One region of the Pseudomonas sp. MUP55 genome, then DNA from elsewhere that is predicted to be linked to it. Evidence: predicted binding sites of a transcription regulator. Region 1 holds the regulator's gene; each other region holds the start of a gene.
What was found. Region 1 encodes sigma-54, which starts transcription at its own class of promoters, with help from an activator protein. Its sites were predicted from a motif close to ANTGGCATNNANNTTGCTNT; they were not measured.
Positions count from the first base shown of each region.

Region 2: the regulator sigma-54 is predicted to act here: its motif matches at 2,682-2,701, upstream of SC318_RS19700 (circularly permuted type 2 ATP-grasp protein).
Region 3: the regulator sigma-54 is predicted to act here: its motif matches at 3,446-3,465, upstream of glnA (glutamate--ammonia ligase).
Region 4: the regulator sigma-54 is predicted to act here: its motif matches at 4,097-4,116, upstream of SC318_RS18530 (flagellar hook-length control protein FliK).

Region 1 is NZ_CP138214.1:1,072,894-1,080,572, forward strand. Features, by position in the region: gene rapZ (RNase adapter RapZ) at 1-375, opposite strand, end outside; gene ptsN (PTS IIA-like nitrogen regulatory protein PtsN) at 378-842, opposite strand; gene hpf (ribosome hibernation-promoting factor, HPF/YfiA family) at 853-1,158, opposite strand; gene SC318_RS04710 (RNA polymerase factor sigma-54) at 1,234-2,727, opposite strand; gene lptB (LPS export ABC transporter ATP-binding protein) at 2,912-3,637, opposite strand; gene lptA (lipopolysaccharide transport periplasmic protein LptA) at 3,637-4,170, opposite strand; gene lptC (LPS export ABC transporter periplasmic protein LptC) at 4,157-4,729, opposite strand; gene SC318_RS04730 (KdsC family phosphatase) at 4,738-5,262, opposite strand; gene SC318_RS04735 (KpsF/GutQ family sugar-phosphate isomerase) at 5,262-6,236, opposite strand; gene SC318_RS04740 (ATP-binding cassette domain-containing protein) at 6,547-7,356, shown strand; gene mlaE (lipid asymmetry maintenance ABC transporter permease subunit MlaE) at 7,356-7,679, shown strand, end outside.
Region 2 is NZ_CP138214.1:4,390,521-4,398,199, forward strand. Features, by position in the region: gene SC318_RS19690 (transglutaminase family protein) at 1-288, opposite strand, end outside; gene SC318_RS19695 (alpha-E domain-containing protein) at 285-1,235, opposite strand; gene SC318_RS19700 (circularly permuted type 2 ATP-grasp protein) at 1,239-2,648, opposite strand; gene SC318_RS19705 (ribonuclease E inhibitor RraB) at 3,102-3,443, opposite strand; gene SC318_RS19710 (hypothetical protein) at 3,657-3,893, opposite strand; gene SC318_RS19715 (START domain-containing protein) at 3,996-4,601, opposite strand; gene SC318_RS19720 (YkgJ family cysteine cluster protein) at 4,643-4,897, opposite strand; gene SC318_RS19725 (translation initiation factor 2) at 5,059-5,550, opposite strand; gene SC318_RS19730 (aminotransferase-like domain-containing protein) at 5,645-7,084, opposite strand; gene SC318_RS19735 (OmpA family protein) at 7,362-7,679, opposite strand, start outside.
Region 3 is NZ_CP138214.1:434,305-441,983, reverse strand. Features, by position in the region: gene typA (translational GTPase TypA) at 1-1,637, opposite strand, end outside; gene thiI (tRNA uracil 4-sulfurtransferase ThiI) at 1,777-3,231, opposite strand; gene glnA (glutamate--ammonia ligase) at 3,566-4,972, shown strand; gene SC318_RS01850 (chorismate mutase) at 5,126-5,710, shown strand; gene glnL (nitrogen regulation protein NR(II)) at 6,279-7,364, shown strand; gene ntrC (nitrogen regulation protein NR(I)) at 7,361-7,679, shown strand, end outside.
Region 4 is NZ_CP138214.1:4,128,754-4,136,432, reverse strand. Features, by position in the region: gene fliI (flagellar protein export ATPase FliI) at 1-1,029, shown strand, start outside; gene fliJ (flagellar export protein FliJ) at 1,033-1,482, shown strand; gene SC318_RS18545 (STAS domain-containing protein) at 1,666-1,971, shown strand; gene SC318_RS18540 (ATP-binding SpoIIE family protein phosphatase) at 1,968-3,686, shown strand; gene SC318_RS18535 (Hpt domain-containing protein) at 3,717-4,061, shown strand; gene SC318_RS18530 (flagellar hook-length control protein FliK) at 4,167-5,459, shown strand; gene fliL (flagellar basal body-associated protein FliL) at 5,671-6,171, shown strand; gene fliM (flagellar motor switch protein FliM) at 6,181-7,149, shown strand; gene fliN (flagellar motor switch protein FliN) at 7,206-7,673, shown strand; gene fliO (flagellar biosynthetic protein FliO) at 7,675-7,679, shown strand, end outside.

The sequences.
Region 1 (7,679 bases):
GGTCTCGTCCTCAATGGCTTCCGCCAACGAACGGTTGGCGGTGCTGAGCGGGTGGCGTCGGCGGGTTTCGGAGAACCGCTTGAGCAGGGTTTCTTCGTCGGCATCCAAATACAACACGTCGCAATGAATATGCTTGGCGCGCACTTCCTCAAGCAGTTCGGGGAACCGCGAGAGATGGCTGGGCAGGTTGCGAGCGTCGATCGACACGGCGACCAGTGGCTGCGGCAGCTCGGTGTGGATCAGGGCGCGTTCCGCCAATTCCGGCAGCAGCCCGGCGGGCAGGTTGTCGATGCAGTAGAAACCGCTGTCCTCGAGAACGTTGAGAGCAGTGCTTTTACCCGAGCCGGAACGGCCACTGACGATGATCAAACGCATGATTATTGCCCGCTTTGTTCATCCAGGACGACCTGATACAACGCCTCATTGCTGGTGGCGCTGCGCAGTTTTTCGCGTACTTCCTTGCGGTCGAGCATGCTGGCGATCTGCCGGAGCAGTTCCAGGTGCGCATCGGTAGCCGCTTGCGGGACCAGCAGAACGAACAGCAGGTCGACCGGGGCGCCGTCGATGGCATCGAAATCGATGGGGGATTCCAGGTGCAGCAGGGCGCTGACGGGTGTGTCGCAGCCTTTGAGGCGGCAGTGAGGAATGGCTATGCCGTTACCAAAACCGGTCGAACCGAGTTTTTCACGGGCAATCAGCGCGTCGAACACGTCCTGCATTTCCAGACCCGGCACTTCGCGCGAGATCAGGTTGGCAATTTGTTCGAGGGCTTTTTTCTTGCTGCCGCCCGGCACGTTCACGAGGGAACGGCCGGGGGTCAGGATGGTTTCAAGTCGGATCATGGGGGGAGAGTTAACGACCTGTACCTTGCATCAGGTGCAGATTCTTTTCCTTATGCTTTATGAGTTGGCGGTCGAGCTTGTCGTAGAGCGAGTCGATCGCCGCGTACATGTCTTCATGTTCCGCATTGGCGACGAGCTTGGCATTCGGTACGTGCAGGGTGGCCTCGATTTTCTGCTTGAGCTTGTCGACCTCCATGATGACCTGCACGTTGGTGATCTTGTCAAAATGCCCCGCAAGCTTGTTCAGCTTGCTCTCGGTGTACTCACGCAGGGGTTTGGTGACTTCCAGCTGGTGTCCACTGATGTTGACTTGCATACAGCTTCTCCTTCGTTGCCAGTGCATAAAGCGGTGGGCAGAAATACCCACCACTGGAACGCTGTGGCCCGCCCGTCACATCAAACGCTTTCGCTCGCTGGAAGGCGCGATCCCAAGGGATTCGCGGTACTTGGCGACGGTTCGACGGGCGACCTGAATGCCTTGTGCCTCCAGTAAACCAGCGATCTTGCTGTCACTCAACGGCTTTTTCTGATTTTCCGCGGCAACCAGTTTTTTGATGATCGCGCGGATCGCCGTGGACGAGCATTCACCGCCTTCGGAGGTGCTTACGTGGCTGGAGAAAAAGTATTTCAGCTCATAAATACCCCGTGGGGTATGCATGAACTTTTGCGTGGTCACCCGTGAAATCGTCGATTCGTGCATGCCCACCGCCTCAGCGATGTCATGCAGTACGAGGGGCTTCATCGCTTCGTCGCCGTATTCCAGGAAACCGCGCTGGTGCTCGACGATCTGGGTCGCCACTTTCATCAGGGTTTCGTTGCGGCTTTGCAGGCTCTTGATGAACCAGCGGGCTTCCTGCAACTGGTTGCGCATGAAGGTATTGTCAGCGCTGGTGTCGGCGCGGCGCACGAAGCCGGCGTATTGCGGGTTGACCCGCAGGCGCGGCACCGATTCCTGGTTCAATTCCACCAGCCAGCGTTCGTTGTCCTTGCGCACGATCACATCAGGGACGACATATTCGGCTTCGCTGGACTCGATCTGCGAGCCCGGACGCGGGTTGAGGCTCTGAACCAGCTCGATGACCTGGCGCAGTTCGTCTTCCTTGAGCTTCATGCGACGCATCAGTTGGCTATAGTCGCGGCTGCCCAGCAAGTCGATGTAGTCGCTGACCAGGCGCTTGGCCTCAGCCAGCCAGGCGGTCTTGGCCGGGAGTTGGCGCAGTTGCAGCAACAAACACTCGCTGAGCGAGCGCGCGCCAATGCCGGCGGGCTCGAATTGCTGGATGCGGTGCAGGACGGCTTCGATCTCGTCCAGCTCGATGTCCAGTTCCGGGTCGAAGGCTTCGAGGATTTCTTCGAGCGTTTCGTCCAGGTAGCCCTGGTTGTTGATGCAGTCGATCAGGGTGACGGCGATCAAGCGATCGGTGTCGGACATCGGCGCCAGGTTCAATTGCCACAACAAGTGGCTCTGCAGGCTCTCGCCGACAGACGTACGGGTGGTGAAATCCCATTCGTCATCATCATTGCTGGGCAGGCTGCTGGCGCTGGTCTGGTAGACGTCTTCCCATGCCGTGTCCACGGGAAGCTCGTTGGGAATGCGTTCGTTCCATTCGCCGTCCTCAAGGTTGTCCACCGTAGGGGCGGTTTCCTGATAGGACGGTTCCTGTACGTCGGGATTGGGCTTTTGCTCGATGTTGTCGGCCAAGGGGTCGGTATTGTCGAAGTCGTCGCCTTCTTCCTGGCGTTCGAGCATCGGATTGGACTCCAGGGCCTCCTGGATTTCCTGTTGCAGGTCCAGGGTCGACAATTGGAGCAGGCGGATGGCCTGTTGCAGCTGCGGTGTCATCGTCAGCTGCTGGCCCATTCTCAGGACTAGCGATGGTTTCATGGCAGGGGCTTAACACCTTATTCGCCGGCGCAATGCGCCATCCACGACAGGGCGCGTGAGCGCCAAACATAAGCAAATTATATGCCTGATATCGGGGCCTTTGCCTAGAGTGCGGTAACAATAAAAAGGCTGAGGTTTTTATTGACGCGCTCGCGCTCTCGCAAATGGCCCGATATCACCGTGCTTACAGGCGGAACTCGTGACCCAGGTAAACTTCTTTAACCAGTTCGTTGGCCAGGATCGTCGCGGAATCACCTTCGGCAATCAGTTGCCCATCGTTGACGATGTAGGCGGTTTCGCAGATATCAAGCGTTTCACGGACGTTGTGGTCGGTGATCAGCACGCCAATGCCCTTGGCCTTGAGGTGATGAATGATCTGCTTGATATCGCCCACCGAAATCGGGTCAACACCGGCGAACGGTTCGTCCAGCAGGATGAACTTGGGGGCGGTCGCCAGGGCGCGGGCGATCTCCACACGGCGACGCTCGCCACCGGACAAACTCATGCCGAGGTTGTCGCGAATGTGGTTGATGTGGAATTCCTGCAGCAGGCTTTCCAGCTCCTTGCGGCGGCCGTCGCGGTCGAGCTCCTTGCGGGTCTCGAGAATCGCCATGATGTTGTCGGCCACCGAAAGTTTGCGGAAGATCGACGCTTCCTGCGGAAGATAGCCGATACCGGCGCGTGCGCGACCGTGCATCGGCTGGTGGCTCACGTCCAGGTCGTCGATCAATACGCGGCCCTGGTCCGCCTGGACCAGCCCGACGATCATGTAGAAGCATGTGGTCTTGCCGGCGCCGTTGGGGCCGAGCAGGCCGACGATCTGGCCGCTGTCGATCGACAGGCTGACATCGCGTACCACCTGGCGGCTTTTATAGGCCTTGGCCAGATGCTGGGCTTTCAGGGTTGCCATTACTCGGCCTTCTTCTTCGGCTGGATGACCATGTCGATACGTGGGCGAGGCGCGGTGACCTTGTTGCCATTGGCGCGACCCGCCTGGGCGACCTGGGTCTGGGTGTTGTAGACGATCTTCTCGCCTTCGGTGGAGTTGCCGTCGGCACTGAGCACCTTGGCCTGATCAATCAGTACGATGCGATTTTGCTGTGCATGGTACTGGATGGTCTTGCCATAGCCCTTCATCGGGCCCGGGTCTTCTGCCTTTTGCTTCTGTTCGAAGTAAGCCAGGTTGCCCACGGAAGTCACGACATCGATATCGCCGGTGGCCGTGCGAGTCAGGGTCACGGTATTGCCAGTGATCTTCATCGAACCTTGGGTGATGATCACGCCACCGGTGTAGGTCGCAACGCCTTGCTTGTCATCAAGCTGCGCATCGTCGGCCGAGATGTGGATCGGTTGCTGGCTATCGTTCGGCAGAGCCCAGGCGCTCACGCTTCCCAGTGCTGCGCCCAGACCGAGCAAAATAGGGAGGGTTTTAATGAGCCTCATACTGTCCTCTTACGTTCGATAGCAGGTGTATCCTGCTTTCTTTCAAATACGCTTTCATTCCCTTGCCAGTCGATACACCGCCAGCGCCGTCGATTCTAACGTCTTGCTCGGTCTGCGCATATTCCTTCTGTGGGAATACGGTCATGCGACTGCTGGTAATGATGGTGTCGCGGTTCTGTGTGTCTGTACGTGCGACGCGTACCGAGTCGATCAGTTCGATTTCGGTGCCGTCCGGATTGACCTCGCCACGCAGGCTGGTGACGTGCCAGGGCTGTTCGGTGCCACGGTAGAGGTTCAGGTCCGGGTTGGTCAGCAGGCTGACTTCCGAAGCTTTCAGGCGCTCGACCTTATCGGAGACCAGCACATACTGCACCTTGCCATCGGGCAGGAACTGCACGGTGTGGGTGTTGGTGGCAAAGTTGTCGATGATGCTTTCATCCACCTGCACGACAGGTTTGTCGAGAAAGCGCTCCGGGCTGATATTCCAGTAGCCCACCGCGAGGAGCAGCGCGGCGATGACCCCGAATAGCAGGAAATTGCGAATCTTTTTGCTCAGCATATAACGCTCTATAAGTAGGCGGCGTGGGCCGCTTCAAGGCTGCCTTGGGCGCGCAGGATCAATTCGCAGAACTCGCGGGCGGCACCTTCGCCGCCGCGGGCGGTGGTAATGCCATGGGCATGTTCACGCACAAACGCTGCGGCATTGGCCACGGCCATGCCCAGGCCGACCCGGCGGATCACCGGCAGGTCAGGCAGATCGTCACCCAGATAGGCAACCTGTTCATAGCTTAGGTTGAGTTGGCCAAGAAGCTCGTCCAATACCACCAGTTTATCCTCGCGCCCCTGATACAGGTGAGGAATCCCCAGGTTTTGTGCGCGGCGTTCCACAACCGGTGTCTTTCGACCGCTGATAATCGCGGTTTGCACGCCTGCTGCCATCAACATCTTGATGCCCTGGCCGTCGAGCGTGTTGAAGGTCTTGAACTCGCTGCCGTCTTCGAGGAAGTACAGGCGGCCATCGGTCAGCACGCCATCGACGTCGAATATCGCCAGCTTGATGTTTTTACCGCGTTGCAACAGGTCGCTGTTCATTACATCACTCCCGCACGCAACAAGTCGTGCATGTTCAGGGCGCCAATCGGGCGGTCATCCTCATCGATCACCACCAGTGCGCCGATCTTGTGGTCTTCCATGATCTTCAGGGCTTCGGCGGCAAGCATCTCGGGACGGGCGGTCTTGCCGTGGGGCGTCATTACCGCATCGATGGTTGCGGTATGAATGTCGATGGTGCGGTCCAGGGTGCGACGCAAGTCACCGTCGGTGAACACGCCGGCCAGTCGCCCGTCGGTTTCCAGGATGACGGTCATGCCCAGGCCCTTGCGGGTCATCTCCATCAACGCGTCCTTGAGCAAGGTGCCGCGCGGTACGTGAGGCAGCTCATCGCCGGCATGCATGACATTTTCCACTTTCAGCAGCAAACGACGGCCCAGGGCACCGCCCGGGTGGGAAAAGGCGAAATCTTCAGCCGTGAACCCGCGAGCCTCCAGCAGTGCGACGGCCAGGGCGTCGCCCATGACCAGCGCAGCGGTAGTGGAGGAGGTGGGTGCCAGGTTCAGCGGGCAGGCTTCGTGGGCGACATGCACGTTCAGGTTCACTTCGGCGGCCTTGGCCAGGGTCGACTCAGGGTTGCCGGTGACGCTGATCATCTTGATGCCCAGGCGCTTGATCAGCGGCAACAGGGTCACGATCTCGTTGGTGGTGCCGGAGTTGGACAGGGCCAGGATCACGTCATCCTTGGTGATCATGCCCATGTCACCATGGCTCGCTTCGGCCGGGTGCACGAAGAACGCCGTGGTTCCGGTGCTCGCCAGCGTAGCGGCGATCTTGTTGCCGACGTGTCCGGATTTACCCATGCCAACCACGACAACGCGGCCCTTGCTGGCCAGAATCATCTCGCAGGCGCGTACGAAATCCGCGTCGATATGGGCCAGTAAACCTTCTACGGCTTCCAGCTCGAGGCGGATGGTGCGTTGTGCGGATTGAATAAGGTCGCTGGATTGGCTCATGTCTGAAATCGTATAGCCTGACGAAAAGTCGGCGATTATAGCGGTAATGATCAATTCCCTCACGCAAGTTCGTCAGGCTTTATTCAGTACACGTCCAGGATTTGTCTCAATAACATGCCCGGCAACGGTTTTTCGCTGTCCTGAATCTGAACAAGCGCTGTTCCGGCCTTGGGGGCTCTGTACCAGCAGTGATATAGTTCGCGGCCAGTTCGGTCCGGCCCACCCATGGTGCCAACTATTGCGCATCCCTGTGCAAACGAAAGTCGCATGCATGGTGTCTGAGTGAAAGGCTGCATCCCAAGGAGATTAGATGAGTGCCGATAACGCCTACGCGGTCGAGCTGAAGGGCCTTTCCTTCAAGCGCGGTGCGCGCAGCATCTTCAATAACGTCGATATTCGCATTCCTCGCGGAAAAGTCACGGGCATCATGGGGCCTTCCGGTTGCGGCAAGACCACCTTGCTGCGCCTGATGGGCATGCAACTGCGCCCAAGCGCCGGTGAAGTGTGGGTCAACGGCCAGAACCTGCCGACGCTGTCGCGCAGCGATCTGTTCGATGCGCGCAAGCACATGGGCGTGCTGTTCCAGAGCGGCGCGCTGTTTACCGACCTCGATGTGTTCGAAAACGTAGCGTTCCCGCTGCGGGTGCATACCCAGCTGTCTGACGAGATGATTCGTGACATTGTGTTGCTGAAACTGCAGGCCGTAGGGCTTCGCGGGGCCATCGACCTGATGCCGGACGAATTGTCCGGTGGCATGAAGCGCCGTGTCGCCCTGGCGCGAGCCATCGCCCTCGACCCGCAGATCCTCATGTACGACGAGCCTTTCGTGGGCCAGGACCCAATCGCCATGGGCGTATTGGTGCGCCTGATCCGCCTGCTCAACGACGCACTGGGAATCACCAGCATCGTGGTGTCTCACGACCTGGCCGAAACCGCGAGCATCGCTGACTACCTTTATGTAGTGGGTGATGGTCAGGTACTGGGGCAGGGTACGCCGGAAGAACTGATGAACGTCGATAACCCGCGCATTCGCCAGTTCATGACCGGCGATCCCGATGGCCCGGTGCCTTTTCACTTTCCGGCAGCGGACTACCGCGCAGATCTTCTGGGGAAGCGCTGATGCGCAAAACATCTCTTGTCGAAAAGGTTCGCCTTTTCGGTCGCTCAGGCATCGACATCGTCGAAGTCCTGGGACGTTCGACCATTTTCCTGTTCCACGCCTTGCTCGGCCGCGGCGGCATAGGCGGCGGCTTTGGCCTGCTGCTCAAGCAACTGCATGCGGTCGGCGTGATGTCCCTGGTGATCATCGTGGTCTCCGGGGTGTTCATTGGCATGGTGCTGGCGCTGCAGGGCTTCAACATCCTGTCCAGCTACGGTTCCGAGCAGGCAGTAGGGCAGATGGTTGCCCTGACGCTGTTGCGCGAATTGGGTCCGGTGGTCACC
Region 2 (7,679 bases), 2.6 Mb from region 1:
GAACGGCAAGGCGGACTGGCTCTCATGCTCAGCCTCACGCAATTCGTCGATATCCACCTGGCCACGGGCGCCGATGATGATGGCGTCGTGCGGTTCATCCAGCGTCAGCACGTGCAGGATGTTGCCGAAGGGATCCACTTGCGCACGCACTGGGCGCGGCAGCTCAAGCTGCCAGCTCAGCACATGCTGGCGCTCACTCTCCTGGGGGGTGAGACGCAGGTATTGGATGCTGGCGCGCACCTGATCTTCGTAGCGGTAGGTGGTTTCGTGGCTGATGGAAAGTCTCATGCCGCCTCCAGGTAGGAACTGTAGATGGCGTCGCCCAACTGGCGGACCAAGGGGATAAAGTCGGTCAGCCAGACGTGCAGGCCTTCCTCAAGAATTTCATCGATGGCGGTAAAGCGCAGGCGCGCGTCCATCTCGGCGGCCAGGCGCTGGGCCGGACGACCGTTGAGGCCGGACAGGCTGGCGAGGATCTGGTCGATCTCTTCGCTGCAAGCCCGTAGCGAGCGCGGAACATCCGCGCGCAGCAGCAGCAGTTCGGCGACTTGCCGGGCGCCCGGAGCGTCGCGATAAATTTCGGTATAGGCCTCGAACGACGACAATGCCCTCAGCAACGCACTCCATTGGTAGTACGCATGCGCCGTGCCATCGCTGACCGTCGCAGCCTGGTCGCCGGCCATTTCGTAACGCGCGTCGAGCAGGCGCAGGGTGTTATCGGCGCGCTCGATGAAGGTACCCAGGCGGATAAAGCGAAACGCATCGTTGCGCATGATGGTGCCGTAGGTGGCGCCGCGAAACAGGTGCGAGCGCTCTTTGACCCATTCGCAAAACCGGCTCATGCCGTAGCGGCTCAAGCCTTGCTGGGCGATTTCGCGAATATCCAGCCAGGTGGCGTTGATGTTTTCCCACATGTCGGCGGTAATTCGCCCACGCACCGCATGGGCGCTGGCTCGCGCAGAGCCAAGGCAACTGTAGATGCTGGCCGGGTTGGCTGCGTCGAGAGCGAAAAAGTGCAGCAGGCGTTCGGCGTGCAGTTCACCGTGACGCTCGTGGTAGTCGTCCAGGGTGCCGGTGATCAATAGCGGCATGGCCAATTCGTGCAGGCCGTCGCCGCGTCCGTCCTGGGGCATCAGCGACAGCGAATAGCTGACATCGAGCATGCGCGCCAGGTTTTCGGCGCGCTCCAGGTAGCGCGACATCCAGTACAAATCCGAGGCAGTTCTACTCAACATAAGTCAGTCCTCGACCACCCAGGTATCTTTGGTGCCGCCGCCCTGGGACGAGTTCACCACCAAAGAACCTTCGCGCAGCGCCACACGGGTCAGGCCACCGGGTACCACGCGGGTGTCCTTGCCGGACAGCACGAACGGGCGCAAGTCGATGTGCCGTGGGGCGATGCCGTTTTCGACAAACGTCGGGCAGGTGGACAAACACAGGGTGGGTTGGGCGATATAAGCGTGAGGCTTGGCCTTGATACGTGCGCGGAAGGCTTCGATTTCGGCTGCTGTCGACGCCGGGCCCACCAGCATGCCGTAGCCGCCGGAGCCTTGGGTTTCCTTGACCACCAGTTCGGGCAGGTTGGCCAGTACGTAGGACAGTTCGTTGGGCTTACGGCATTGAAAGGTCGGAACGTTCTGCAGGATCGGTTCTTCATCCAGGTAAAACCGGATCATCTCGGGCACGAACGGGTACACCGATTTGTCGTCCGCCACCCCGGTGCCGATGGCGTTGGCCAGCACGACGTTGCCCGAACGGTAGGCGGCAAGCAGGCCTGGCAAGCCGAGCATCGAGTCTGGGTTAAAGGCCAGCGGATCGAGAAAGGCGTCGTCAAGACGGCGGTAAATCACGTCCACCGCTTCAGGGCCGTGGGTGGTGCGCATGAAGACGCGGTCGTCACGCACGAACAAATCGGCGCCTTCTACCAGCTCCACCCCCATTTCCCGGGCGAGGAAGGCATGCTCAAAGAACGCACTGTTGAAGCGCCCCGGGGTGAGCACCACGACGTTGGGGTTATCCAGGGGGCTGGCGCTTTTCAGGGTGTCGAGCAACAGGTTGGGGTAGTGGTCAATCGGCGCGATACGCTGGGCGGCGAACAGCTCGGGGAACAGGCGCATCATCATCTTGCGGTCTTCGAGCATGTAGCTGACGCCGCTCGGCGTACGCAGGTTGTCCTCCAGCACGTAGTAAGTGCCGTCGCCATCACGCACCAGATCGACCCCGGAGATGTGCGAGTACAGATCACGGTGCAGGTTCAGGCCTTGCATCGCCAACTGGTATTGCTGATTAGCCAAGACCTGTTCGGCGGGGATGATCCCCGCCTTGATGATGCGCTGCTCGTGGTACAGGTCGGTAAGGAACATGTTCAGCGCTTTGACCCGCTGGATGCAGCCGCGCTCGACCATTCGCCATTCGCTCGCCGGAATGCTGCGAGGGATGGTGTCGAACGGAATCAAGCGCTCGGTCCCTTGCTCGTCTCCATACAGCGTGAAGGTGATGCCGGCGCGGTGGAACAGCAAGTCGGCTTCGCGTCGACGTTGAGCCAGCAGTTCAGCAGGGGTGTCGGCCAACCAACGGGCGAACTCGCGGTAGTGGGGACGGACCTGCCCTGCCCCATCGTACATTTCGTTGTAATACGTGCGGATCATGCCGTACTCCTTGTCACCCGGGACGCAGGGACCATCGCAAGGCCCGTGCCAGCGGCATAAACACTTAAAAATCAAAAAGTTAGATAACCCGAAAAAACTCACCGCACCGTCCTGGTGCGCAGAATGACCGGAGCCCTGTCGCACGCTTCATTGCAATGCGGCGTGCGACTATCGAGGGCATAGTCAGAGTCGATTTCACTGCGCGCCTGCATCTGCCGATAATCGCGTTCATCGGCTGCACAGGACATGTCCTACAGCGAAACCCTTTGCCCAGCCCGTAATGTGTGAGCTCGTGAACTGACCGACTCCTAGGTCTTCCCTTTCAGCCACCCTATTGGGGTGGCTTTTTTTTTGGTGCAAAAAAGCGCAATGCAAGTTCCGAAAACTTTTGGGTAGCCCAAACAAAATCGGCCGGCCCTGAGGCCAGCCGATACGCTGTGTTGCGCATAATCACTACATGGGTAACCCACGCACCTCCTGCTTGACGCCCCAGCCTTCGATAATCCCGCCCAACGGCTCTACCACTGCCTCAAAGTCCTGCTCGAAGTCTCCTATACCGTCGTAGGTTGCGGACATGATTTTGCTCAGTTCCAGGTACCAGGCACCGTCGTCGCGTGCGCTGACCTGGGCGTTCAGGGATTCGCCACGAAATCGACCCGCAGCCCTGCGCGCCCGTTCTTCATCGGGAAAAATGGCGTAGAACTCGATGGGGTGAAAACGTGAAAAGTCGAAGCCGCCTTCTTTCATGCGGCGCAGAACGTTGGTGCTGATGTCTTCTTGATAGGCTGTGCTCATGAAACGTCCTCCTCAGACTGATGGATAGACTTTCCGTGCTTCCTGAAGCCCGCGCGCTGCTGGCGCGGGTACCACGGCAATAACAGCACCGCAGGAAAACAAGCATGTAGCTGACAAGACCAGACCTTAGCGATTCATTCGCTGATCTCGATTGCAGAGTAGCGCGAAGCTATCACCTCTACCAGAGGCGCTTGAATGGCCTTTGGGAAATGTTCAGACGGCAGACGAGATGTCGAGGATTTGAATACTGTTCTGGTCTTTGAGAATCTTGACCGTGGGCTCGGGCTTGCGGCCTTCGAGGTCGTTGAGGTCGAGTTCGGCGGCGACGGGCACCAGCTTGTTGCGAATCATGTGCGCAGCGTCTTCGAGGCTGGGCTTATGTTCGCAGCTGAACTGCTCCACGGACTGCACGCCGTGATCATCAACGAAAGTAATTTGCCACTTTTGCATCAATGCCTCCTCGATAAAGCCCGCGTGTGGGCTCACATCTATCGGACCTTGAGGGTTCGCCAAACGTTCCACTCAAGGCAGGAGGCACAGGATCAGACGCGCTTATTTTTCGGCGTGTTCCTTCAGGGCTTTCAAGGTGTTGAACGGTGCGTCCACCACGAACTTGTTGGCCAGCCACGACGGCACGCTGCCGCCTGGCTCAGTGTGCACCTGATAGGTCACTTCGGTCTCGTTGGCACCTTTGGGCACCAGCTTCCAGAAACCTTCCACCTGGGCGACGCGGACATAGCCTTTCTCTTCAGGCTTGTAGTTCGGTACGCCTTCCAGCTTGCGGGTAACGGTACCGTCAGCCGCTTTGGTGGTGGTGACATGGATATACGAATCGCGGTCCGTCACAGGGAACGGCGCCTTGAACTGGGTGTAGGTCCAGGCCTCATCGCCTTTCTTGTCGACGAGCTTCTGGGATTTGCATTCATGGATCCATGAGCAGGCACCGGCTACATCTTCCTGCAGGGCCTGGACTTTCGCCACCGGCGCCTTGATCACGGTGACACCGCGATACGCCTTGTACTTGGAGCCGGCCACTTCACTCAGGGAAACCTTGATGCCGTCCTCGTTCTTGGCGTCTTGCCACTCCTCAGCCTGTGCAGCGCTCGCAAACACCATCGTGAAACCGCATACCACAGCCATTCGTTTCAGCGAACCCATCGTTGTATTCCTTGTTGTTGAAGTTCCGATAGTAAAGCCCATCAAGCCGCCGTCATCTGCTCCCACCAGCCTATCAAGCGGATCGCATCGGCCTGGTCGTTGCCGCAGACGTCGATATCGGCCTTGAAATCACTGCACACCGCAGGCCGCTCAGCTTGGCCGAACAGCTGGCACAAAAGTTCGACCGACAAGTGCAGGCAGCGTTCGCCCGCAGGTTTGCCGTGGGGCATTCCCGGCAACGGCGAACTGATGGAGGGGGCGATGCAGCAAGCGCCACAGCCTTCACGGCATTTCATGACCAGCAGATTCCTCGACGACTCAATGGGATGGCCGGGCTAGGGTACGCCCTTAAACAGCCGTTTTAAAATGGTCCAACAGAGGTTTTTCGCTCAAAACGGAAGTGACCGACCAGTCTGCGACAGATGGTCGGTGACGCTAGTCACTGACGAGCGAAAGTTTATTGCTTGAATTCAAAATCGAGCGCGGCACCTTCCACATCACGCCGTTCTTCGTTGCGCAACTGCAGCTTCATCTCATTGCTGAGCAAGCGGCCGTTGATCTGGAATGCGCTGTTGTCGGAAGGTTTGTCACCAAACAGCGGCGGCAATAATGGCACGCTCTTGGGTTTAGGCATGGTGCCGATCGGCTGCAGCAGCTTGACCATATCCGAGGGCAGAGACAGATCCAACTGTGCAGGTGGCAGTTGAGTCTTGGCGACTTCGCGGGCCGACTTGGATTTGCTCGCAATCGGTGCGCGCTTTTTCACCTTGGCGGCTTTTTTGCTCGCCTGCGGCGTTTTCTTTGCCGGTGTGGTTTTTTTCGCAGCAGCCTTCTCTTCGGCGCTCGCAGCAGGCTTGGCTTCTGTCACAGGCGACGCCGCCAGCGCAGTGCCAACGTTGCATAGACTTAACAAGCCAACCATCCAGACAGCGCGAAAAATAGAGGTCATATCGCCAACAGCATTAACGGCAGAAGGCCACATGCTCGCCTGTTGTGCGTGGCATGACAAGCACAGAGATCAATCTTGTCCCCCTTTGCCATTTTCAAAAGCCCGACGCCGTCTCCTGGCATAACTGGCTGGCAAGCATGCCCAGGGTCATCAGCGCCCGCTCTGCCTCGCGGTTCCACGGGGTGCCGCAATTGAGTCGGATACAGTGGTTGAACTGTTCGGTGTTACTGAAAATCAGCCCCGGCGCGATACTGATGCCCTGCTGCAGGGCACGCACATGCAGTTCCTGGGTATTGACTCGCCCGGGCAAACTGACCCACAAAATAAAGCCGCCGGTCGGACGGGTCATCTGCGTGCCTTCGGGGAAATACTGCTGCACCGCCAGTTGGAAGGCACTGAGGTTCTTGCGGTATTCCTGGCGAATGTAACGCAGGTGCCGGTCGTAACCGCCGTTCTCCAGGTAAGCCGCAACGCCCATCTGTGTGACGCTGCACGCCGAATGAGTGCTGAACATCTGCAGACGCTGGATTTCCTGCTGGTACTTGCCAGCGATCATCCAGCCGATGCGCACGCCGGGGGACAGGGTCTTGGAAAAACTCGAGCAATAGATGACCCGGTCCAGACGATCATAGGCTTTCAGGGCCTTGGTGCGACCCAGTTCGAACATCAACTCGCCGTAGATATCATCCTCGACGATCTGGATATCGAAATCCGAGGCCAGGCGCAGCAATTGTTTCTGCCGCTCTTCGGGCATGGTGCCGCCCAAGGGGTTGCTCAGGCGCGTGGTCAGCACCAGCGCCTTGATCGACCACTGATTGGCGGCCAGTTGCAGGGCCTCCAGGCTCATGCCGGTGGCCGGGTCACTGGGGATCTCGATCACCTTGAGGCCCAGCAGGTCAGCCAGTTGCAGCAAGCCGTAATAGGTCGGTGACTCCGCGGCGATCAGGTCGCCGGGGCGCGTCAGCACGCGCAGAGACATCTGCAGCGCATCGACGCAGCCGTGGGTAATCACCACTTCGGACGGGTCGACCACCACACCGGCATCGCGCATGCGAATCGCCACCTGGCGGCGCAACGGTTCGAAACCTGGGCTGAACATGTAGCTGAACGCGCGCGGGCTCTGGAAGCGCGTGACCTTGGCCAGTTGCTGGTGCAATGCGCGTACCGGCAGGTAATCCACACTTGGCACCGCTGCGCCGAGGGGGAATACGCCTTCACGGCGCGACTCGACCAGCACTTGCTGGATGATGCTGCTGCGGGTGACCAACCCTGGACGTTCCACCCGCGCGATGTCCGGCGTTGGCGCCGTGAGTGCTGGGGTCTGGTGCACGTAGTAGCCCGATTGCGGTCGTGCCCGGATCAGCCCCTGGTCTTCCAGGTTGGCATAGGCCTGCAGCACCGTGGCATGGCTCACATTGAGCTGGGAACTCATCTTGCGCACCGAAGGCACGCGCTCCCCCGGCTGATAAACACCACGCCGGATGTCCTCAGCCAGTTGCTGGGCAATACGTTGGTAGAGCAACAGATTGGTCATGACGCAGCACTCGATTTCACGGGTATTTTATTGTTGTGTGAAACATACATACCGGCACAGTTTAGAAGTGTACTGGGACAGTTGCCACAATAGTCGAGCGCGGGCGGGAGTGACAGAAAAAACTGTGCGGGCCGTGAACAGAACTTTCAGATGCAGGGCACGAAAAAATGTGGGAGGGGGCTCGCCCCCGATGGCGGTAGTTCAGTTGGAACATCTTTAACTGATACACCGCCATCGGGGGCAAGCCCCCTCCCACACTCTTGAACAGCGTAAGGCTTTAGCGAGCAGCGCCGAGCTGGCCTTTTTCGTCGGAGAAGACGATTTCCACACGACGGTTCTGCGCGCGGCCACGCTCGGACGCATTGGCCTCCACCGGGTATTTGTCGCCATACCCCTCGACCTCGATGCGTTTTTCATCGATGCCCAGGTCAACCAGCAAATCGGCCACCGATTGAGCACGGTCATGGGACAGGTTCAGGTTATCGCGTTCGCCCCCGGTGTTGTCGGTGTAGCCCTCGATGCGCACCTTGCGCTTGGGGTTCAGTTGCAGGAACTGCACAATTTTCAACACGGTGCGATTGGCCGAGTTCTGCAG
Region 3 (7,679 bases), 640 kb from region 1:
ATGTTGTCGAGCTTCTTGCCTTTGGTTGGGTTGACGCCCATGTCGTTGTCACGGCTGTTCAGACCAACGATCTGACCGTTGTAGATCTCTTGACCGTGTTCAACGAACAGCTTGCCACGCGCCTGGAGGGTTTCCAGGGAGTAGGTCAGTGCCTTGCCGGTTTCTACCGATACCAGAACACCGTTCTGACGGCCGGACATGTCGCCGGACTTCATGGTGTCGTAGCGATCGAAGATCGAGGTCAGGATGCCAGCACCGTTGGTCAGGGTCAGGAACTGGTTACGGAAACCGATCAGACCACGAGCAGGGATGTTGTATTCCAGACGTACACGGCCTTTGCCATCCGGCACCATGTTGGTCAGGTCGCCCTTACGCAGGCCCATCTCTTCCATGACCTTGCCCTGGGATTCTTCAGGGGTGTCGATGGTGACGTTTTCGAACGGTTCCTGCTTCACGCCGTCAACCTGACGGATGATCACTTCCGGACGACCAACACCCATTTCGAAGCCTTCGCGACGCATGGTTTCGATCAGTACCGAGAGGTGCAGCTCACCACGGCCGGAGACCTTGAACTTGTCAGCCGAGTCGCCTTCTTCAACGCGCAGAGCAACGTTGTACAGCAGCTCTTTGTCCAGACGCTCCTTGATGTTACGGGAGGTCACGAACTTGCCTTCTTTACCGCAGAATGGCGAGTCGTTTACCTGGAAGGTCATGGAAACGGTTGGCTCGTCAACGGTCAGAGGCTTCATCGCCTCGACGTTGTCCGGCTGGCACAGGGTGTCGGAGATGAACAGCGAGTCCATGCCGCTGACGCACACGATGTCGCCGGCGAAGGCTTCTTCGACGTCGATGCGGTGCAGGCCGTGGTGGCCCATCAGCTTCAGGATACGGCCGTTACGCTTCTTGCCGTCGGCGCCGATGGCGACAACCGGGGTGTTCGGCTTGACGCTACCACGAGCGATACGGCCAACGCCGATAACACCCAGGAAGCTGTTGTAGTCCAGTGCCGAGATTTGCATCTGGAACGGGCCGTCACGGTCAACTTTAGGCGCCGGTACGTTGTCGACGATCGACTGGTACAGCGGGGTCATGTCTTCAGCCATGTCGGTGTGTTCCAGACCGGCAATGCCGTTCAGGGCCGAGGCGTAGACGACTTTGAAGTCCAGCTGTTCTTCGGTGGCACCCAGGTTGTCGAACAGGTCGAAGATCTGGTCCAGAACCCAGTCCGGACGCGCGCCTGGACGGTCAACCTTGTTGATGCACACGATCGGACGCAGGCCGGCTTCGAAAGCCTTCTTGGTCACGAAACGGGTTTGCGGCATAGGGCCGTCTTGAGCGTCAACCAGCAGCAGAACGGAGTCAACCATCGACATTACGCGTTCTACTTCGCCGCCGAAGTCGGCGTGGCCCGGGGTATCCACGATGTTGATGTGATAGCCGTTCCAGTTGATAGCGGTGTTTTTTGCCAGGATGGTAATACCGCGCTCTTTTTCCTGGTCGTTGGAGTCCATCACGCGCTCGTCGTTGAGCTCGTTGCGCTCCAGGGTGCCGGATTGACGCAGGAGTTTGTCTACCAGGGTGGTTTTACCATGGTCAACGTGAGCAATGATGGCGATGTTACGTAGATTTTCGATCACTTGTGTATCTCGATCAGAGGATTCGGTGTGCTGACAGGTCGTGGCAGCGATTTACAGTAGAGTCAGGCCTTGCCGTTACAGCTTGACGGCAGAGTCGGGGGGCCGGTGACGCAGGCCACAGGCAAACAGCCCCGGGCTCTTAGCTCGGTCGATAAACGCGCACATTGGCATGCCCCTCACTGAGCAAATGGTGGGCATGCAGGCGACTCATCACGCCTTTGTCGCAATACAACAGGTACTGACGGCTGTTATCCAGTTCCTTGAAACGCGCGTTCAATGCATAGAACGGCAGCGTTTGTACGTCGATGCCGGCGATTTCCAGCGGCTCATCCTCAGCGGCATCCGGGTGACGGATGTCGATGACGATCTGGCCGGCCAGGGCTTCGTCGACTTCTTCGATCTGCACATCCTGGCCCAATTCGTCGATCACTCGATCGATTGGCACCAGTTTGGCGTTCTCGAGCGCACGCTCCAGAATCGCCATGTCGAATTCTTTCTCTTCATGCTCCACGCGGTGACGCTTGGCGTGGGTCTTGGGGTTCACCGAAATGACCCCGCAGTATTCAGGCATATGCTTGGCAAAATCGGCGGTGCCGATCTGCTCGGCCTGATCAATGATGTCCTGCTTGTGGCTGGCGATCAGCGGGCGCAACACCAGTTTCTCGGTGACGCAATCGATGATCGACAGGTTCGGCAGCGTCTGGCTGGACACCTGGGAGATCGCCTCGCCGGTCACCAGCGCGTCGATCTGCAACTGATCGGCAATTCGCGACGCCGCGCGCAACATCATACGCTTCAATACGACGCCCATATGACCGTTATCGACTTTGCCGAGAATTTCGCCCAGCACTTCCTCGAACGGTACGCTCACAAATAGCACGCGTTGGGAGCTGCCGTACTTCTTCCAGATAAAGTGCGCGACTTCCATCACGCCCAATTCGTGTGCACGCCCGCCCAGGTTGAAGAAGCAGAAGTGGCTCATCAGGCCGCGACGCATGATCTGGTAAGCCGCCACGGTCGAATCGAAACCGCCGGACATCAGCACCAGGGTCTGCTCCAGGGCGCCCAGCGGGTAGCCGCCGATGCTGTTGTGCTGGCTGTGGATCACGAACAACCGTTGGTCGCGAATTTCCATGCGAACTTCGATTTCGGGTGCTTTCAGGGAAATTCCGGCGGCACCGCACTCGCGACGCAGCTTGCTGCCGACGTATTTTTCCACATCCATGGAGCTGAACGGGTGCTTGCCGGCACGCTTGCAGCGCACCGAAAAAATCTTGCCGGCCAGCGCGTCACCGAAGTGCTGCCTGCACTTGTCGGTGATGTCGTCGAAGTCGCCCAGCGGGTATTCGTCCACCTGCAGGAAATGCGCGATGCCCGGCATGCAACTCAGGCGTTCGGTCATGTCCTTCAAGGCTTTGGCGTCGGTCAGGCGGGTTTCCAGCTCGAGGTTGTCCCACACGCCATTCACCACCACAGCCGGGTCCAGGTCACGGAGCACGGCACGGATGTTCTTGGCCAACTGACGGATGAAACGCGTCCGTACCGGTCGGCTTTTGATGGTGATCTCGGGGAAGACTTTAACGATTAATTTCATGGAAACAGCGCGCGCCGGGCCTGCTGAAAAAGGGGGGCGCGGATTATAGCGGAAATCGCTCAAGGTTTAACCAGTTAATATGCATCACCTGTGCAACGCACCAAAACGGGTCATTTGCGCCGAATAACGCTACATTGCAGTGCGCTATTTATCGCGCTTTGGCCGATTGCACCGTTATAGGGGCCATTTTGAGGCAAAAAGGCCATGTTGGCGCACTGGCATGCAATTTGCTCTCTTGTGAGGCAGGTTGCCTTGGCGGAGTATCCGCGCCGGCATCACCCAAATTCTAAGGGCTAACTCCACTACCCTAGCCCGAAGCCACCCGGAGGACACCATGTCGAAGTCGGTTCAACTCATCAAAGATCATGACGTTAAATGGATTGATCTGCGCTTCACGGACACCAAAGGTACTCAGCACCACGTGACCATGCCGGCTCGCGACGCGCTGGATGATGCTTTCTTCGAAGAAGGCAAGATGTTCGACGGTTCCTCCATCGCTGGCTGGAAAGGCATCGAAGCCTCCGACATGATCCTGATGCCGGACGACAGCACTGCCGTCCTAGACCCGTTCACCGAAGACCCAACCCTGATCATCGTCTGCGACGTGATCGAGCCTTCGACCATGCAAGGCTACGACCGCGACCCACGTGCGATCGCCAAGCGTGCCGAGGAATACCTGAAGTCGACCGGTATCGGCGACACCGTATTCGTAGGCCCAGAGCCAGAATTCTTCATCTTTGATTCGGTCAAGTTCAAGTCCGACATCTCCGGCTCCATGTTCAAGATCTTCTCCGAACAAGGTTCGTGGATGTCCGACCAGGACGTGGAAGGCGGCAACAAGGGCCACCGTCCAGGTATCAAAGGTGGCTACTTCCCAGTTCCGCCATTCGACCATGACCACGAAATCCGTACCTCCATGTGCAACGCCATGGAAGAAATGGGCCTGGTCATCGAAGTTCACCACCACGAAGTGGCCACTGCTGGCCAGAACGAAATCGGTGTGAAGTTCAACACCCTGGTGGCCAAGGCTGACGAAGTACAGACCCTGAAGTACTGCGTACACAACGTGGCTGATGCCTACGGCCGTACCGCTACCTTCATGCCTAAGCCGCTGTACGGCGATAACGGTTCGGGTATGCACGTTCACCTGTCCATCGCCAAAGAAGGCAAGAACACCTTCGCTGGCGAAGGTTATGCCGGCCTGTCCGACACTGCCCTGTACTTCATCGGCGGTATCATCAAGCACGGTAAGGCCCTGAACGGCTTCACCAACCCGTCGACCAACTCCTACAAGCGTCTGGTCCCAGGTTTCGAAGCGCCGGTCATGCTGGCCTACTCGGCCCGTAACCGTTCGGCTTCGATCCGTATTCCATACGTGTCCAGCCCACGCGCCCGTCGTATCGAAGCGCGCTTCCCGGACCCGGCAGCCAACCCATACCTGGCGTTCGCAGCCCTGGTTATGGCTGGCCTGGACGGTATCCAGAACAAGATCCACCCGGGCGATGCCGCCGACAAGAACTTGTACGACCTGCCGCCTGAAGAGGCCAAAGAGATCCCACAAGTGTGCGGCAGCCTGAAAGAAGCCCTGGAAGAGCTGGACAAGGGCCGTGCGTTCCTGACCAAAGGCGGCGTGTTCAGCGACGACTTCATCGATGCCTACATCGAGCTCAAAAGCGAAGAAGAAATCAAGGTTCGCACCTTCGTACACCCACTGGAATACGAGCTGTACTACAGCTGCTGATCCGGTAGCGCTGCTTGACGTAGCGTGACGAAAAAGGCCTCCTTCGGGAGGCCTTTTTTTGTGGGATTACGCCGCTTTACCGCCTGCAAACCCGATAAAAATGTGGGAGGGGGCTCGCTCCCGATGGCAGAGTGTCAGGCAGCATAGGTACTACTGACACACCGCCATCGGGAGCAAGCCCCCTCCCACAGGAGATCTGCATTGAAACATAGACTCGTGTTCGCCCTGCTGTTCGTCAGTGCCGGCGCCTGCGCCGCACCGCCCACCCTCGAGCCGCTGCTCAACAGCATCGCCGAGCGCCTGGAGATCGCCGATCAGGTGGCCTTGAGCAAATGGGACAGCCACAAGCCCGTAGAAGACAAGAAGCGCGAGCAGGAGGTGATCGCCAGCGTCATCGCCCAGGCACCCGGCTACAAGCTGGACCCCGCCGCCGCCGAACAGTTTTTCTCGGCGCAGATCGAAGCCAACAAACTGGTGCAGTACACCCACCTGTCCGACTGGCAATTCCAGGGCAAGGCGCCCGATGACCCGCGCCCGGACCTGGTCAAGCAGATCCGCCCGCAACTGGACGAGCTGCAAAAACGCCTGCTGCAGCAGTTGGCCGACTTCACCCCTCAGCGCACCGACCCCAAGTGCCCCCAATGGCTCGCCGAAGCCGTGCATGAGCCATTGAATGACCCGCTGCGCCAACTGGCAATGATCCGCGCCACCGCCGAGCTGTGCATCTACAAAGGTTAACGCCTGCAAACCCAATCAAAAATTGTGGGAGGGGGCTTGCCCCCGATAGCGGTGGATCAGGCATGTAAATGTCGAATGACACTCCGTCATCGGGGGCAAGCCCCCTCCCACATTTGATTGCATGTATTCAGGACTGTCTCTTTGATCGTTCCCACGCTCTGCGTGGGAATGCCCCTTGGGACGCTCCGCGTTCCGCCACCGCTACCAGTTTCGGCAATTGCACACGGGTGACGCAGAGCGTCACGGGCTACATTCCCACGCAGGAGCGTGGGAACGATCGTAGGGTCATCACGACAGTTGCTCACACATCGGATGTGGGCGCATTCAGCTTCCTGAACAGACCGCCTCAAACTGCACTATATTGGTGCGAGAGACTGCACCCTCCTCACCTGTCCAGCCCATTTTGGTTCGAATCCTCACGACAAAGCTGGCAGAACGCCACAGTTTCGCGCCAAAACTGCTTATTTCAGGGCTTTGACGCTTCTTTTCGGAGCCTTGGTTTGGTTTTTGCATTTTCCTTGTATCAGCGTGTGCCTCAAGCCTGCGCCTTGCTCCAAAAGAGGTCCTGATGACCATCAGTGATGCACTGCACCGTTTGTTACTCGACAACCTGACCACCGCGACCATCCTGCTCAATGCCGACCTGCGCCTTGAGTACATGAACCCGGCGGCGGAGATGCTCCTGGCCATCAGCGGCCAGCGCAGCCATGGGCAGTTCATCAGCGAATTGTTCACCGAGTCGGCCGAAGCCTTGAGCTCGTTGCGCCAGGCCGTGGAGCAGGCACACCCGTTCACCAAGCGCGAGGCGATGCTCACCGCCCTGACGGGCCAGACGTTGACCGTCGATTACGCCGTGACGCCGATCCTGAGCAATGGCGCGACCCTGCTGCTGCTCGAAGTGCACCCTCGAGACCGCCTGCTGCGCATCACCAAGGAAGAGGCGCAGCTGTCCAAGCAGGAAACCAGCAAGATGCTGGTGCGCGGCCTGGCCCATGAGATCAAGAACCCGCTGGGCGGTATTCGCGGCGCGGCACAGTTGCTGGCCCGCGAGCTGCCGGAAGAGCATCTCAAGGACTACACGAATGTCATCATTGAAGAAGCCGACCGCCTGCGTAACCTGGTGGACCGCATGCTCGGCTCCAACAAGCTGCCGTCCCTGGCCATGACCAATGTGCACGAGGTGCTGGAGCGCGTCTGCCAACTGGTCGAAGCCGAAAGCCAGGGTTGCATCACCCTGGTGCGTGACTATGACCCGAGCATTCCCGATGTATTGATCGACCGCGAGCAGATGATCCAGGCGGTGCTCAATATCGTGCGCAACGCCATGCAGGCCATCAGCAGCCAGAACGAGCTGCGCCTGGGCCGCATCAGCCTGCGCACCCGCGCCCTTCGCCAGTTCACCATCGGCCATGTGCGCCATCGTCTGGTGACCAAGGTCGAGATCATCGACAACGGCCCGGGCATTCCTGCGGAGCTGCAGGAAACCATCTTCTTCCCCATGGTCAGCGGCCGCCCGGACGGTACCGGGCTGGGCCTGGCCATTACTCAGAACATCATCAGCCAGCATCAGGGCCTGATCGAATGTGAGAGCCATCCCGGCCACACCACGTTCTCGATCTTCCTGCCATTGGAACAAGGAGCCCCCACGACATGAGCCGTAGTGAAACTGTCTGGATCGTCGACGACGACCGTTCTATCCGCTGGGTCCTGGAGAAAGCCTTGCAACAGGAAGGCATGACCACCCAGAGCTTCGACAGCGCCGACGGCGTGATGAGCCGCCTGGCTCGCCAGCAGCCGGACGTGATCATTTCCGATATCCGCATGCCCGGCGCCAGCGGCCTGGACTTGCTGGCGCGTATCCGCGAGCAGCACCCGCGCCTGCCGGTGATCATCATGACGGCGCACTCGGACCTGGACAGCGCTGTCGCGTCATACCAGGGCGGCGCCTTTGAGTACCTGCCCAAGCCGT
Region 4 (7,679 bases), 2.9 Mb from region 1:
GGCCGCGTGCTCGACGGTGCCGGTCGCGCGCTGGACGGCAAGGGCGGCATGAAGGCCGAGGACTGGGTGCCCATGGACGGACCCACCATCAACCCGCTCAACCGTAACCCCATCAGCGTGCCGCTGGACGTGGGCATTCGCAGCATCAACGGTTTATTGACGGTCGGTCGCGGCCAGCGCCTGGGCCTGTTCGCCGGTACAGGTGTGGGTAAATCGGTGTTGCTGGGCATGATGACGCGCTTTACCGAGGCCGACATCATTGTGGTGGGGCTGATCGGCGAACGGGGCCGTGAGGTCAAGGAATTCATCGAGCACAGCCTCGGTGAGGAAGGGCTCAAGCGCTCGGTGGTCGTCGCCTCCCCAGCGGATGACGCCCCGCTGATGCGCTTGCGTGCCGCCATGTACTGCACGCGCATCGCCGAATATTTTCGCGACAAGGGCAAGAATGTCCTGTTGCTGATGGACTCGCTCACCCGTTTCGCCCAGGCCCAGCGCGAGATCGCCCTGGCCATCGGCGAGCCGCCGGCGACCAAGGGTTACCCGCCGTCGGTGTTCGCCAAGCTGCCCAAGCTGGTGGAGCGGGCCGGTAATGCCGAGGCCGGCGGCGGCTCGATCACTGCGTTCTACACGGTGCTGTCCGAAGGCGACGACCAGCAGGACCCGATTGCCGACTCGGCGCGGGGCGTGCTCGATGGGCACATCGTGCTGTCGCGGCGCCTGGCCGAAGAGGGGCACTACCCGGCCATCGACATCGAGGCGTCCATCAGCCGGGTGATGCCGGCGGTGGTCACGCCGGAGCACATGGCCCGCGCGCAATACTTCAAGCAGCTGTGGTCACGTTACCAGCAGAGCCGCGACCTGATCAGCGTCGGCGCCTACGTGGCCGGTGGCGATCGCGAGACCGACCTGGCGATTGCCCTGCAACCGCAATTGGTGACCTACCTGCGTCAGGGGCTCAACGACAAGATCAGCATGGGTGAGAGCGAAGCGCACCTGCAATCGATCTTCGCCCCGGCGCCAGGCGGCTAAGCCATGGCCAACAGCCGTGCCGCGCGCCTGGCCCCGGTGGTGGACATGGCCGAAAAGGCCGAAAAAGCCGCCGTTCAGCGCCTGGGGTATTTCCAGGGCCAGGTGCGTCTGGCGGAAAGCAAGCTGGGCGACCTCGAACGCTTTCGCAGCGAATACCAGCAGCAGTGGATCGAGCGCGGCAGCAAGGGCGTGTCGGGGCAGTGGCTGATGGGGTACCAGGGCTTTCTCAATCAACTGGAAACCGCCGTCGGCCAACAGCGCCAGAGCCTGGCCTGGCACCAGAACAACCTCGATAAGGCCCGCGAAAGCTGGCAAGCGGCGTTCGCCCGCGTCGAAGGGTTGCGCAAGCTGGTGCAGCGCTACATCGACGAAGCACGGGCCATCGAAGACAAGCGTGAGCAGAAACTGCTCGATGAGCTGTCCCAGCGTCTTCCCCGTCAGGAACAGTTCTAACCAACGACGCAGGGCAAATGTGGGAGGGGGCTTGCCCCCGATAGCAGAGTGTCAGCCAGCAAATCCTTTTCTGACACACCGCCATCGGGGGCAAGCCCCCTCCCACATTTGATTCCTGTGTTGCTCACATCCGGTTCAGCTGCTACACCTTGTGACTAGTGCCAACGACAAGGAAGCAGTCACATGTCAGTCGAGTCAGAAGTATCCCTGGACGGGAAGAAGTTGACCATTGCGGTCAAGGGCCGTTTCGATTTTGGCAGTCACCAGCCGTTTCGTGATGCCTACGAGCGCTTCTACAAGGTGCCTGAGACGTATGTCGTTGATTTGAAGGAAACCACCTACATGGACAGTTCGGCCCTGGGCATGCTCCTGCTGCTGCGGGACCACGCCGGTGGTGACGATTCCGAAGTCCAGGTGATCAACAGCAATTCGGATGTACGCAAGATCCTCGGTATCTCCAACTTCGACAAACTGTTCGACATCAGTTGAGTACCATGGCCGCCGTTATTGAACCGCTGACGATCCTGATCGCCGAAGACAGCGCCGCCGATCTGCTGTTGCTGACGACCATCGTACGGCGCCAGGGGCACCACGTGCTCACCGCGACCAATGGCGAGCAAGCGGTGGAGGTGTTTGCCCGCGAGCGCCCGCAACTGGTGCTGATGGACGCGCTGATGCCAGTGATGGACGGTTTTTTCGCCGCGCGTTGGATCAAGCAACTGGCCGGGGAAGAACTGGTCCCGGTTATCTTTCTGACTTCCTTGAGCGAAAGCGCCGACCTGGCCGAATGCCTGGATGCCGGTGGCGATGACTTCCTGCCCAAACCCTACAACCCGTTGATCCTGGCCGCCAAGATCAACGCCATGGACCGTCTGCGCCGGCTGCAGGCCACGGTGCTGCAACAGCGCGACCAGATCGCCCGGCATCACGACTACCTGTTGCATGAGCAGCGCGCGGCCAAGGCGGTGTTCGACAAAGTCGCGCATTCGGGCTGCATCAATGCGGCGCCGAATATCCGCTACCTGCAATCGCCCTATGCGCTGTTCAACGGCGACCTGCTGCTGGCCGCCTACACGCCGTCCGGCGACATGCACGTGCTGCTCGGCGATTTCACCGGCCACGGTTTGCCGGCCGCGATCGGTGCGATGCCCCTGGCGGAGGTGTTCTACGGCATGACCGCCAAGGGCTACGGCTTGACCCAGATCCTCAGGGAAATGAACGCCAAGCTCAAGCGCATCCTGCCGGTGGACATGTTCTGCTGCGCGACGCTGTTGTGCCTGAGCCCCCAGCGGCGGGTGGTGGAAGTGTGGAACGGCGGCATGCCCGAGGGGTATGTGCATGCCATTGCGACGGGCAAACGCAGCGCGCTGGTGTCGCGACACTTGCCGCTGGGCGTGCTGTCGGCGCAGGCGTTCGATGACCGTACCGAGGTCTGGCCGATGGCCTTGGGCGACCGGGTGTTTCTGCTGTCCGATGGGGTGCTGGAAACGGCTGACGCCAACGACCAGCTGTTCGGCGCCGAGCGCTTGCGGCAGGTTTTTGCCGCCAACCGTGAGCCCGACCGGCTGTTTGAAGAGATCGAGCAGGCACTGGCGTCCTTCCGTGGGCAGGCCAGGGATGACGTCAGCCTGGTGGAGATTACCTTGCAGGCCGGCCAGCCATTGCCTGCGGCCGAGCCCCTGTATACCGACAGCGGCCAGTCGTGCCCGCTGGACTGGTCGGTGAGTTTCGAATTTCGCGCGCAGACGCTCAAGCGCTACAACCCGTTGCCCTACCTGCTGCAACTGCTGCTGGAAGTCCATGGCCTGCGGGAGCAGAGCGGGGCGCTGTACGGCGTCATGGCGGAGTTGTATTCCAATGCGCTGGAGCATGGCGTGCTGGGCCTGGACTCCCGGATCAAGCGCGATGCCGAAGGCTTTGCGCAGTATTATCAACAGCGCAACGAACGGCTGGCGCAGCTGGATCACGGGTACATCCGCGTGCAGGTACAGGTGGTGCCGACCGAAACGGGCGGCACGATGACATTGCGCATTGACGACAGCGGGCCTGGCTTCGACGTTGAGCACGTGCTTGCGCAGCCGCTGGACATCGACCGTCTGTCCGGTCGCGGCTTGAGCCTGGTGCGTCAACTGAGCAGCGATGTACGCTGGTCCGACGGCGGGCGCAGTGTCTGCGTGGAGTTTTGCTGGAAGGCTCTGGCATAATCCGCCGATTCTTGATCAAGGAGCGAGCAAGTGGCTGAGATTCATCTGGACCCCAATGTGTTGTCGGGCCTGCAAGAGGTGATGGAGGCCGAGTACCCGCGGCTGCTGGAGACTTTCCTGCATGATTGCGAAGAACGCGTCACCGCGCTGCGCAAGGCACGCGATGATGCCAAGGCGCTGGGGCGCATCGCGCATAGCTTCAAGGGCAGCAGTGGCAACCTTGGGGCGGTTCGGTTGGCGCAGTTGTGTGAGCGGCTGGAAGCGGAGTCGGTAGGGGCGCAGGCAGGCCTCGGTGCCCTGGTCGATCAGATTGATCACGAGTTTGCGCTGGTTCGGCCGTTGTATGAGTCCGAGCGTGAGCGCTTCAGTCTCTGAGTCCCGCTGAAGCGTAATGTACCAGCGCTGGCCAACTTGGCCCGACTCTTGCTCTGCCTCTGCATACTGCATCCCCGATCCCCCATGCAGTGGAGACCTTTATCTATGCCAGTCGCCCCCAATTCGCTCCTTCAGGCTGCCCCCGCGGCCAAGCCTCAAGCGCCTGCCGCCACCCCTGCGGTAGCGGCTGCGGACCCACGGGACAAGGGCCCTGGCTTCGCTCAAGTGTTTGCCAACCAAGGCGCCAAGCCGGCGTCGAAAACCAGCGACACCCCCGGCAAGTCGACGCCGACAGCGGGCGACGATAAAGCTGCCGCCAGCACGCCAGCGGTTGCCGATAGCGGCAATCCCTTGCCTGCCACGCCGGCCAAGGCCGATGAAGCGGCCGACGACGCGCCCGCCGACCCGTCCGTGGCGCAACAGCCGCCGGTAGATGCGCCGGTCGACCCCGCGTTGATCGCTGCGGTCACGCCCGCTGCCGTACCGGTAGAAACCCCAGCGCCCGCGGTGGTGGTGGCGGATGACAAGCCTGCGCCGGTCGTCGCCGCCCCCGTCGCAGTGATCGATGAGGCCAAGCAGCCGGCCTTCGACCCTGAAGCCGATCCCCTGGATGCGATGCCCGCCGTGCGTTTGGCGATGGAGCAGGGCGGTCACGTGTCTGCCAGCAGCCAGGCGCCACAGAAAGCCGCGCCAACCACCCCGCAGGATCAGCCGACCGCCGCGCAGAACTTCGCGACGGGCCTGGCTACCCTGGTCGATCAGCAAGCCACCAAGGACAGCACTGACCAGGGCGGCGACAAAGCCTTCGGCGCGCTGATCGATGACGGCCTCAAGGATTTGAAAGACGCCAGCAGCGACACCCGCGTGGATGACTTCGCCAACCGCCTGGCCGCGCTGACTCAGGCCGCCACGCCGAAAACCGCCAACGCCTTGCCGCCGGTGATCAATGCGCCGCTGGCCATGCACCAGAGCGGCTGGACCGAAGAAGTGGTCAACCGCGTCATGTACCTCTCCAGCACCAACCTCAAGTCAGCCGAAATTCAGTTGCAGCCGGCGGAGCTGGGGCGCCTGGACATCAAGGTCAACATGACGCCCGATCAGCAGGCCCAGGTGAATTTCATGAGCGGGCATGCGGTGGTGCGTGAAGCGCTGGAAAGCCAGTCCGGCCGCTTGCGCGAGATGTTCGCTCAGCAGGGCATGGGCCAGGTGGACGTGAATGTGTCCGACCAGTCTCGGGGGCAGGAGCAGCAACAGCAGCAGAACCAGGCGCGGGCCGTGAGTGGCAGCGGCGGTAGGGGCAACGGTGGCGACGTCGCCGACCCTGTCGACGTGGCGGCCGCCGTCGCGCCGGTGGTGAGCAGTGTGATCGGCTCCAGCGCCGTCGACTACTACGCCTGACCCAGCCGATCAGCGATCTGAAATGTGGGAGGGGGCTTGCCCCCGATAGCAGTGTGTCAGTCAACAAATCCTTTGCTGATACACCGCCATCGGGGGCAAGCCCCCTCCCACATTTGATTAATGTTGCCCTGATGCCAGACAACTCTGGCATAACACTTGCTCTTGCCTTTGCGTAGATCTATGAATCCCAGAATAGTGACGGATTATTGGCATGGCGAAGAGCGACGACGCAGCAACTCCCCCCGCAGGCAAAGGCAAGCTCAAGCTGATCCTGCTGATTGTGCTGGGCCTGCTCCTGGCCATTGGCGCCTCGGTAGGCGGCACCTGGTACATCATGCACAGCAGTGCCAGCAAGCCGGCCCCCGCCGCCGAGACCGCCACTAACGTCAAGCAACCGGCAATCTTCGAGCCGATGCTTCCGGCGTTTGTCGCCAACTACAACCAGAACGGTCGCCAACGCTACTTGCAGGTGAGCATCACCTTGCTGGCGCGCAACCAGGCGGACCTGGACGCGCTCAAGGTGCACATGCCGGTAATCCGCAACAACCTGGTCATGCTGTTCTCCGGGCAGAGCTTCGACAGCCTGGCCACGCCCGTGGGCCAGGAAATGCTGCGCCAGAAGGTCACTGCCAGCGTGCAGGAAGTGGCCCAGAAAGAGCTCGGCAAAGTCGTGGTCGAGCAGGCGCTCTTCACTAACTTCGTATTGCAGTAGGACCACGACATGGCCGTGCAAGACCTGCTGTCCCAGGATGAAATCGACGCGCTGTTGCATGGCGTCGACGATGGTCTGGTACAGACCGAAATGGCTGCCGAACCCGGCAGCGTCAAAAGTTACGACCTGACCAGCCAGGATCGCATCGTCCGTGGACGCATGCCGACCCTGGAAATGATCAACGAGCGTTTCGCCCGCTACACCCGCATCAGCATGTTCAACATGCTGCGCCGTTCGGCGGACGTGGCGGTGGGCGGCGTACAAGTGATGAAGTTCGGTGAATACGTGCACTCGCTGTACGTACCCACCAGCCTCAACCTGGTCAAGATCAAGCCGTTGCGCGGCACCGCGCTGTTCATCCTCGACGCCAAGCTGGTGTTCAAACTGGTGGACAACTTCTTCGGCGGCGACGGTCGTCACGCCAAGATCGAAGGCCGTGAATTCACGCCCACCGAACTGCGTGTGGTGCGCATGGTGCTGGAGCAGGCCTTCATCGATTTGAAGGAAGCCTGGCAGGCGATCATGGAAGTCAACTTCGAGTACATCAACTCGGAAGTGAACCCGGCCATGGCCAACATCGTCGGGCCGAGCGAAGCCATTGTGGTGTCGACCTTCCACATCGAACTCGATGGCGGCGGCGGCGACCTGCACGTGACCATGCCGTACTCGATGATCGAGCCGGTGCGCGAGATGCTCGACGCGGGCTTCCAGTCCGACCTCGACGACCAGGACGAACGCTGGGTCAAGGCCCTGCGCGAAGACCTGCTGGACGTCGACGTGCCCCTGAGCGCCACCGTGGCCCGTCGCCAGTTGCGCCTGCGCGACATCCTGCACATGCAGCCGGGGGACGTGATCCCCGTCGAGTTGCCGGAAGAACTGATCATGCGCGCCAACGGTGTGCCGTCGTTCAAGGTCAAGCTCGGTTCCCACAAGGGCAACCTGGCGCTGCAAGTGGTTGAGCCGATCAACCGACGCTGACCCAACCCCGTGATGCATCCCCTATTTCTGATTGTTTGCTGCGCCGAGGACATGTAATGGCTACCGAACACGAAAACACATCCGCCGAAGACCAGGCCCTGGCTGACGAGTGGGCTGCGGCCCTGGAAGAAACCGGCGATGTCGGCCAGGACGACATCGACGCGCTGCTGGCCGCCGACGCCGCCTCTGCGCCGGCCGGCAAGCGCCTGCCGATGGAAGAATTCGGCAGCATGCCGAAAAACAACGACCCGGTGACCCTCGACGGCCCCAACCTGGATGTGATTCTGGACATTCCGGTGTCGATTTCCATGGAAGTGGGCAGCACCGAAATCAACATCCGCAACCTGCTGCAGCTCAACCAGGGTTCGGTGATCGAGCTTGACCGCCTGGCCGGCGAGCCGCTGGATGTGCTGGTCAACGGCACGCTGATCGCCCATGGCGAGGTGGTGGTGGTCAACGAGAAGTTCGGCATTCGCCTGACGGACGTGATCAGCCCGAGCGAACGCATCAAGAAGTTGCGCTGAAATGAA